One region of the Roseitalea sp. genome, then DNA from elsewhere that is predicted to be linked to it. Evidence: riboswitches for the same ligand, from Rfam matches in the RefSeq annotation. Region 1 holds a riboswitch; the other holds the start of a gene.

What was found. A riboswitch is a leader RNA that binds a small molecule or an ion and turns the genes downstream of it on or off. The one in region 1 is predicted to bind S-adenosylmethionine.
Region 2: it holds a riboswitch for S-adenosylmethionine, as region 1 does, so the genes downstream of both, AC5E6L_RS03610 (homoserine O-succinyltransferase) here and AC5E6L_RS09240 (O-succinylhomoserine sulfhydrylase) in region 1, are expected to answer to the same signal.

What each region holds. Positions count from the first base shown of each region.
Region 1 covers NZ_CFIFWG010000086.1:2,039-6,392, reverse strand. Annotated here, with positions in the region: gene AC5E6L_RS09250 (ion transporter) at 55-876, shown strand; gene AC5E6L_RS09245 (2'-deoxycytidine 5'-triphosphate deaminase) at 845-1,942, opposite strand; SAM riboswitch at 2,023-2,109, shown strand; gene AC5E6L_RS09240 (O-succinylhomoserine sulfhydrylase) at 2,189-3,379, shown strand; gene AC5E6L_RS09235 (CDP-alcohol phosphatidyltransferase family protein) at 3,383-3,988, opposite strand; gene apaG (Co2+/Mg2+ efflux protein ApaG) at 4,135-4,354, shown strand, end outside.
Region 2 covers NZ_CFIFWG010000022.1:7,297-11,650, forward strand. Annotated here, with positions in the region: gene AC5E6L_RS03605 (Mrp/NBP35 family ATP-binding protein) at 1-601, opposite strand, end outside; gene AC5E6L_RS03610 (homoserine O-succinyltransferase) at 728-1,684, opposite strand; SAM riboswitch at 1,732-1,809, opposite strand; gene AC5E6L_RS03615 (hypothetical protein) at 2,001-2,213, shown strand; gene AC5E6L_RS03620 (3-hydroxybutyryl-CoA dehydrogenase) at 2,232-3,113, opposite strand; gene clpB (ATP-dependent chaperone ClpB) at 3,311-4,354, opposite strand, start outside.

The DNA.
Region 1 (4,354 bases):
ACTGCCCTATCCATATATTGGCATCCGGACTCTCACACATGCGCCGGTGCCTTCATGGAAAAGCTGCGAACCCTCGTCGAAAGCCAGCGCTTCGAGCGCGCGATCATCGCGCTGATCGTCATCAACGCGGTCACGCTGGGCATGGAGACGTCGCCGGCGCTGATGGAGGCGGCCGGGCCGGCCCTTATGACGATCGACCGGCTGATCCTGGCGGTGTTCGTCGTCGAACTGGCGATGAAGTTCGCGGTCTACCGGCTCGATTTCTTCAGGAGCCCGTGGCGCATCTTCGATCTGGTCATCGTCTCCATCGCGCTGATCCCGGCGGCCGGGCCGTTCTCGGTGCTGCGTTCGCTGCGCATCCTGCGCGTGCTGCGTCTGATCAGCGCCGTGCCTTCCATGCGCCGCGTCGTCGGCGGCCTTTTGACGGCGCTGCCCGGCCTGGGCTCGATCGTGCTGCTTTTGCTGCTGGTCTTCTATGTCTTCTCCGTGATGGCCACCAAGCTGTTCGGCGCGGCCTTTCCGCAATGGTTCGGCTCGATCGCCGCCTCGGCCTATTCGCTGTTCCAGATCATGACGCTCGAAAGCTGGTCGATGGGCATCGTCCGGCCGGTGATGGACGCCTTCCCCTGGGCCTGGGCCTTCTTCATACCCTTCATCGCCGCGACCACCTTCACGGTGCTGAACCTGTTCATCGGCGTGGTCGTCTCGGCGATGCAGGCCGAGCATGACGCCGAGGCCGCCGGTGAACGCCAGTCGATCCACGACGAACAGGCGCTGATCCTCGAAGAGATCAGGGCGCTTCGCGCCGAGGTCCGCGCGCTGAGGGCGCAGGAGGGCGGGCCGGTTATGGCACCCGGAAGTGCTTCGACAGTTTGAGGCCCTGCGCCTGATAGTTCGAGCGCATGTCCGCGCCATAGAGCGCGGTCGGGCGCGACATCATCCGCTCATAGACCAGCCGGCCCACGATCTGGCCGTGTTCGAGCACGAACGGCACCTCGTGGCTGCGCACCTCCAGAACCGCGCGGCTGCCCGTGCCGCCGGCGGCCGAATGGCCGAAGCCGGGATCGAAGAACCCCGCATAATGCACCCTGAATTCGCCCACCAGCGGGTCGAACGGCGTCATCTCGGCGGCGTGGGATGGCGGCACGTGCACCGCCTCGCGGCTGACCAGGATGTAGAACTGGTCCGGATCGAGGATCAGTTCCTTGCGCGCGCGCACATGCACCGGCTCCCAGAAGTCGAGCGCCTCATGGGCCCCCGGCCGGTCGACATCGACCAGCGCTGTGTGCCGCTTGCCGCGATAGCCCGCAAGGCCGTTCCCGTCGCCCGACAGGTCGACGGAAAGCGCGATCCCGGCCCGGGAAATGTTGGGCCTGTCGCCCGCCACCAGCGTCTCCCGGTCGTGCAGGGCGCTCAGGGCGGCGGCATCGAGCATGGCCTGGCCGCGCCGGAAGCGCATCTGCGTCAGGCGCGAGCCGGTCCGGACCACGATCGGGAAGGTGCGCGGGCTGACTTCCAGAAAGAGCGGGCCGTGATAGCCGGTCGGCACCTTGTCGAACTCGACCGCATTGTCGGCGATCAACCGGGTGAAGATGTCGAGCCGGCCGGTCGAGCTTTTCGGGTTCGCGGCGGCGGCGATGTCCGGCGGCAGGGCCAGCGTTTCGAGCAGCGGGACGATATAGACGCAGCCCGTTTCAAGCACGGCCCCTCCGGTCAGCTCGATTCGGTGCAGCTCGAACTGGGCGAGCTTTTCGGCGACCGTGTGCGCCGGGCCCGGCATGAAGCCGGCGCGCACCCGGTAGGCGACCGTGCCCAGCCGCAAGTCGAGGCTGGCCGGCTGAACCTGCCGCTCGTCGAGCGGCCGGGGGAGCGCGACGGCGCCCGCCTCGATCAGGTGACCGATGTCGTGATCGGCGAGGATGCCGCTTTCGCGCCGCGTCATGGGTGGGTCCGCGCTGCTCCGGTTGCGCGCACGATGGCGGTGCCCGTCGATTGACGCAAGCGGGTACACCCCTTATGGACAGCTTAATAGGTGGTGATTTGGCCGGCCGGCTTGCAGCCACGGGAGCCCGCTCCCAGAACTCGCTAAAAGGCCGCGGACAGAGCCACCAGTCCATGGCATGGACCAGACGGCGACGACCCGGCTTCATGGCGCCATGAGGCCGGGATTTTTGTATGGAGGTTCGTCATGGCGAAGGATATGAAAGGCCGGGGACCGGCAACGCGGATGGTCCATGAGGGCACCGTGCGCTCTTCGTTCGGCGAGACCTCCGAGGCGATGTTCCTGACGCAGGGGTTCGTCTATGACAGTGCCGAGGCCGCCGAGGCGCGCTTTCTGGGCGACGAGCCGGGCTTTGTCTATTCGCGCTACGCCAATCCCACCGTCGAGATGTTCGAGCAGCGCATGTGCGCGCTGGAAGGGGCCCAGGCCGCCCGCGCGACCGCCTCGGGCATGGCGGCCGTCGCCTCGGCCCTCCTGTGCCAGGTCTCGGCGGGCGATCACGTGATCGCCGCCCGCGCCCTGTTCGGCTCGTGCCGCTGGATCGTCGAGCACCTGCTGCCGCGCTACGGCGTCGCAACCACGCTGATCGACGGCACCGACCCGAGCGCCTGGGAAAAGGCGGTCAAGCCGAACACGAAGCTCTTCTTCTTCGAAAGCCCGACCAATCCGACGCTGGAAGTGATCGACATCGGCCATGTGGTCGCGGTCGCCAGATCCTGCGGCGCGCGCACCGTCATCGACAATGTGTTCGCAACGCCCCTCTATCAGAAGCCGATGGAACTGGGCGTCGACATCGTCGTCTATTCGACCACCAAGCATATCGACGGGCAGGGCCGCTGTCTGGGCGGCGTCGTGCTCGCGCCGCGGGACTGGATCGACGAACATCTGCACGATTTCTACCGCCACACCGGCCCGTCCATGAGCCCGTTCAACGCCTGGGTGATGCTGAAGGGCCTTGAAACGCTGCCGTTGCGCGTCGCCCGGCAGACGCAAAGCGCCCGCGCGGTGGCCGATTTCCTCGCCGGCCATCCCGCCGTGTCCCGTATCGTCTATCCCGGCCGGCCCGACCATCCGCAGGCCGACATCGTGCCAAGGCAGATGAGCGGCGGCTCGACACTGGTCGCTTTCGATGTCAAGGGCGGCAAGCGTGCCGCATTCGCGCTGGAAAACGGTCTCGACATCATCGCCATCTCCAACAATCTGGGCGACGCCAAGAGCCTGATCACCCATCCGGCGACGACCACGCACAAGAACCTTTCGGACGAGGATCGCGACGAGCTTTCGATCGGCGGCGGCACGCTGCGCCTGTCGGTCGGGCTGGAGGACGCGGCCGACCTGATCGCCGATCTGGAGCAGGCGCTGGCCAGGGTGGCCTGACCGTCAACGCAACGTCTTCGATGCCAGCACGATGCGCGACACGGCCGTATAGAAGCAGATCGCGGCGAACAGCCAGGCGAGCGCCGGGAACCAGCCGGGCAGCAGGCACATCAGCACGAACATCCCGATCGTCTCGGTCGCCTCGGCCAGGCCCGTCGTGAAGAAGATCGACTTGTCGCCATGGCTTTCGCTTTCAAGGTCTTGCCGTTCGGCCATGATGGCGTAGGCCAGAAAGCTCGCGCCATTGACGTAGAAGGACAGGACCAGCACCGCGCCCGCAACGGCATTGGCCGCCGGATCCGCCAGAACGAAGCCGACCGGGATGACCCCGTAGAAAGCGAAATCGAGCACGATGTCCAGATAGCCGCCATAGTCCGTCTTGCCGGTCAGGCGTGCCACCGGACCGTCGAGGCCGTCGCACAGCCGGCTCAGCAGAGCCAGCACCAGGCCGAGCCAGTACCATTGGACGGCGATCGCACCGGCAGCCGCGATACCGATCGCAAGGCCGGTCCAGGTGAGCTGATTGGCCGTGATGCCGCCACGGGCCATTTGCCGCGCCAGCCGTTCGAGCAGGGGATCGATCTTCGGACGCAAAGTGTTGTCGAGCATGGGTTCACCGGCAGTTTGCCCTGTCGCGCCCATACGCCATCGCCGCCGCAAGGTCACGACGCAACCGGCCGCGCGATCATCACGCGCGGACACATTCGCGTGGGACGGCCCTTTTCGGCGCGGGACCGTTTGGCTACATTTACGCCATGTATCGCCAAACCACGGACGGCATCGAAATCACGGTACGGCCCGATTTCCTCGATCAGGAATCGGATCCGGACGATGGTCGCTGGTTCTGGGCCTATACGGTGGTGATCGCCAACCATTCGCGCGAGACGATCCAGCTCGAAAGCCGCTACTGGCGGATCACCAACGCCATCGGCGCGGTCGAGGAGGTCGCCGGTCCGGGGGTGATCGGCGAGCAGC
Region 2 (4,354 bases), on a different contig from region 1:
TTTCCTCTTCCACCAGGAAGCCGATCGACATGGCCTGAAGGCCGTACTTCTCGACCGGCTTGAGGATGCGGCCCTCGATCTGCTGCGGCTTGGCGTCCCTGAGCGCCAGAAGGCGCGGCAGGGAGGGGCCGTAAATGTCGGCGTCCAGGATGCCGGTCTTGAGGCCCGACACCTTGAGCCCGAGCGCCAGATTGATCGCGGTGGTCGACTTGCCGACCCCGCCCTTGCCCGAGGCGATGGCGATGATGTGCCGGACGCCGGGCACGTCGGGCTTGGCCCGGTCGGTGACGGGGCGGCGCCCCGCGGCGGGAGCCTGCGGCGGCGGGGCCGGCGGGACGTCCCCGCGCGTCTTCTTCTCGGCGGTCAGGGCGACCATCGCGCTTTTGACGCCCTTGATGGCGGTGACGGCCTTTTGCGCGGCCTGGCGCACCGGTTCGAGCTCTGGGGCCTCGTCGGCGGCGCAGGTGATCGAAAAGAAGACCTTGCCGTCGGCGACGAAGATGTCCGAGATCATGCCGGCCTCTACGAGATCGCGTCCGTCGGGCAGGGCGATCCGGCGCAACGCGTCTTCAACGGCGGCCTTGGTCGGTGCGTCGGTCATGTCGGGTCATAGCTCGTGAACGCGGTGGATCCGGCGGCTGAAACGGCCAGACGATAGCAGATATTTTCGGCCGCCCGGACATGGCGGCGCCCGCGCGAAACGGACCGGCCCCGGCGGTCGTCCGGTTCAGGCGGCCGGATCGCGGGCGTCACGGTTCACCTGCCTGCCGGTTCCGATCTCGGCGACGTCGAAGGGCGTTGTCTGATAGGTCTGGTTGATCCAGTTGCCGAACAGCAGGAAGGCATGGCTGCGCCAGCGGTTGAGCGGCTTGTTGTCCGGGTCGTCGTCGGGGAAGTAGTTGCGCGGCACCTCGATCGAGGTTCCTGCTCCGACGTCGCGGCGATACTCGTCGGCGAGCGTGGTCGAGTCATATTCGATATGGTTGAAGATGTAGAGCCGGTTGGCGAAGGCCTCGTGCAGCAGGCACAGGCCGGTTTCGGCCGATTCCATCAGCACTTCGAGCGATCCGTCGGCGGGCAGTTCGCTGCGGCGCATCTCGGTCCATCGGGAGACCGAGATCTGAAAATCGTCCGAGAAGCCGGCCAGATAGGGCGAGGCCGGGTTCAGGTTCCTGTGCCGATAGACGCCGAAGGCCTTCCTGGACAGGGTGTGCTTGGGCACCTTGTGGAAGTGCCAGGCGGCCGCCATCGCGCCCCAGCAGATGAAGAAGCTCGAATGGACGTGCGTGGCGGTCCAGTCGAGGATGCGCTTGAGTTCCGCCCAGTAGGTGACATCCTCGAACGGCAGGGTCTCGATCGGCGCGCCGGTGACGACGAAGCCGTCGAACTTGCGGTCCCTTATCTCGTCCCAGGTCCGGTAAAAGGAGATCAGATGGTCCTCGGACGTGTTCTTGGACCTGTGGTTGCCGATCCGCACCAGCGTCAGCTCCACCTGAAGCGGCGTCGAGCCGACCAGCCGCGCGATCTGCGTCTCGGTCCTGATCTTGTCGGGCATCAGGTTCAGCAGGCCGATCTGCAACGGCCTGATGTCCTGGCGCGTGGCCATCTTCTCGTCCACGACCATCACGCCCTCGGCCAGAAGCGTGTCGCGGGCGGGCAGGGCGTCGGGGATCTTGATCGGCATGGCGTCACTCGTGCGAAACAAAACCGGCGGCGAATGCTCGCTGCCGGTCCCATCGCGTCTCGGTCCTTTAGCGAGTTGTTTTACGTGGCTGCAAGCCGACCGGCCAAATCACCACGGAAAGACCTTTCTAGACGGCGGGCGCCCGCCGGTCAATCACCTCCGCGCGCGCGTGCCTGCGATGACAGGGCGATGAAATTTTGTGCGGCGCACAATCCCGCCTTGAATAGGACCGATTCATGGCTAGGATCGCCGCTGTCGGGGAGGACCAGAGCGTTCAATCTCATGACAGGACGCTCTAAACGCAACGGAGTTCGTCATGGCCTCGCCGCCCGCCTCGTCCGGTGTCATCGCCTTCCCGCAACCGTCCCGGCAAAGGAGCGCCCCCTCGCGCGGGGCCGCGCCGCCGATGCGCAAGGGCGTCCTGCGCGGCGCCATGGCGCGCCGGCTGGCCGACCTGCCGGCCCTGTGCGCGACCGGCATGCCGGAAAGAGGCGACAGGTCCGACGGCAGCGTGTCGCCGCTCTACTGACCGGTTTCGCGGCGCGGCCTATCGCGTGGGAACCGGCGTGTCGCCGCGATAGTCGTAAAAGCCGCGGCCCGTCTTGCGGCCGAGCCAGCCCGCCTCGACATATTTGACCAGGAGCGGGCACGGCCGGTACTTGGAATCGGCCAACCCGTCATGCAGCACCTGCATGATGGCAAGGCATGTGTCGAGCCCGATGAAGTCGGCCAGTTCCAGCGGGCCCATCGGATGGTTGGCGCCCAGCTTCATCGCCGTGTCGATCGCCTCGACCGAGCCGACCCCCTCATAGAGCGTGTAGATCGCCTCGTTGATCATGGGCAGCAGGACGCGGTTCACGATGAAGGCCGGAAAGTCCTCGGAAACGGTCGCGGTCTTGCCCAGCCTGTCCACATAGGCGCGCGCGAGATCGAAGGTCGCGTCGGCCGTGGCGATGCCCCGCACCAGTTCGACCAGCTTCATGCGCGGCACCGGGTTCATGAAGTGAATGCCCATGAAGCGCTCCGGCCGGTCGGTCGCCGCCGCGAGCCGCGTGATCGAGATGGACGAGGTGTTGGACGCGATCATCGCCTCGGGCGCCAGAACCGGGCACAGATCGGCGAAGATGCGGCGCTTGACCTCCTCGTTCTCGCTGGCCGCCTCGATCACCAGATCGCAGCCGGAAAGGTCCTGCATCGTGCCGCCGGCCGAGATTCGCGACAGGATCGCGGTGCGCTCGGCCGCCTCCATCCGGCCGGCGTCGACCTGTTTCCGCGTGCCGGCCGCGACCTTGTCGAGCCCGCTCCGCGCGGCCTTCTCGGACACATCGCAGATGATGACCGTGTAGCCCGCCGCGGCCGATACCTGGGCGATGCCGCCGCCCATCTGCCCGGCGCCGATCACGCCGATCGTCTTCAGATCATCGATCATCGCAGCCATTGGGTTTCCTCTTTCGCGCTTGCCGCGCGATTTTGGCGCTTGTGCGTCGCAATGTAAATCGCTGCGCCGCAACGGACGGCGCGGGGCGGGCAATCAGCCGATGAATGTCACCGCAAAGCCACGGCGGATCGGCCGCGCAAGCTCAAGCCCATTCCGATTCGTCAGGCGCACGCAGCCGACGCTTTCGTTCAGGCCGCTTCCTCGGCGCGATCCTCGTTGGCGGCGGCGACCGGCTTGAAGTTGAGCCGGTCGGAGCCTTCGAGCACCTTGACGTGCGAGCCGTCGGCGATCTCGCCGCCCAAGATCTTCTCGGCGAGCGGATCCTGCACCTGCTTCTGGATCACCCTTTTCAGGGGTCTTGCGCCGTAGGCGGGATCGTAGCCCTTGTCGGCCAGCCAGCGGCGGGCGTCGCCGTCGAGCCTGAGCGTGATCTTGCGCTCGGCGAGCAATGTTTCGAGGCGTTGGAGCTGAATGTCGACGATCGCGCCCATATCGGCCTTTTGCAGGCGCTGGAACAGGATCACCTCGTCCACGCGGTTCAGGAACTCCGGTCTGAACGCGGCCCGCACGACGCCCATGACGTCCTCGCGCACCCGGTCGACCTGTTCGCCCTCGCCGAGATTGACGAGGAACTCGGCCCCCAGGTTCGAGGTCATGATGATGACCGTGTTGCGGAAATCGACCGTGCGGCCCTGACCGTCGGTCAGGCGGCCGTCGTCGAGCACCTGCAACAGCACGTTGAAGACGTCCGGATGGGCCTTTTCGATCTCGTCGAACAAAATGACCTGGTATGGCCGGCGGCGCACCGCCTCGGTCAGAACGCCGCCTTCCTCGTAGCCGACATAGCCGGGCGGCGCGCCGATCAGCCGGGAGACGGCGTGCTTTTCCATGAACTCGCTCATGTCCACGCGCACCATGGCGTGCTCGTCGTCGAACAGGAAGTTCGCAAGCGCCTTGGTCAGCTCGGTCTTGCCGACGCCGGTGGGGCCCAGGAAGATGAACGAGCCGATCGGCCGGTTGGGGTCCTGAAGGCCCGCGCGGGCGCGCCGGACGGCCTTGGAGACGGCCCGCACGGCCTCGCCCTGGCCGACGACGCGCCTTGCGATCTCGTCTTCCATGCGCAACAGCTTTTCGCGCTCGCCTTCGAGCATCTTGTCGACCGGAATGCCGGTCCAGCGCGAGACGATGTGGGCGACGTGATCGGGCGTGACGGTCTCCTCGACCATCGAGCC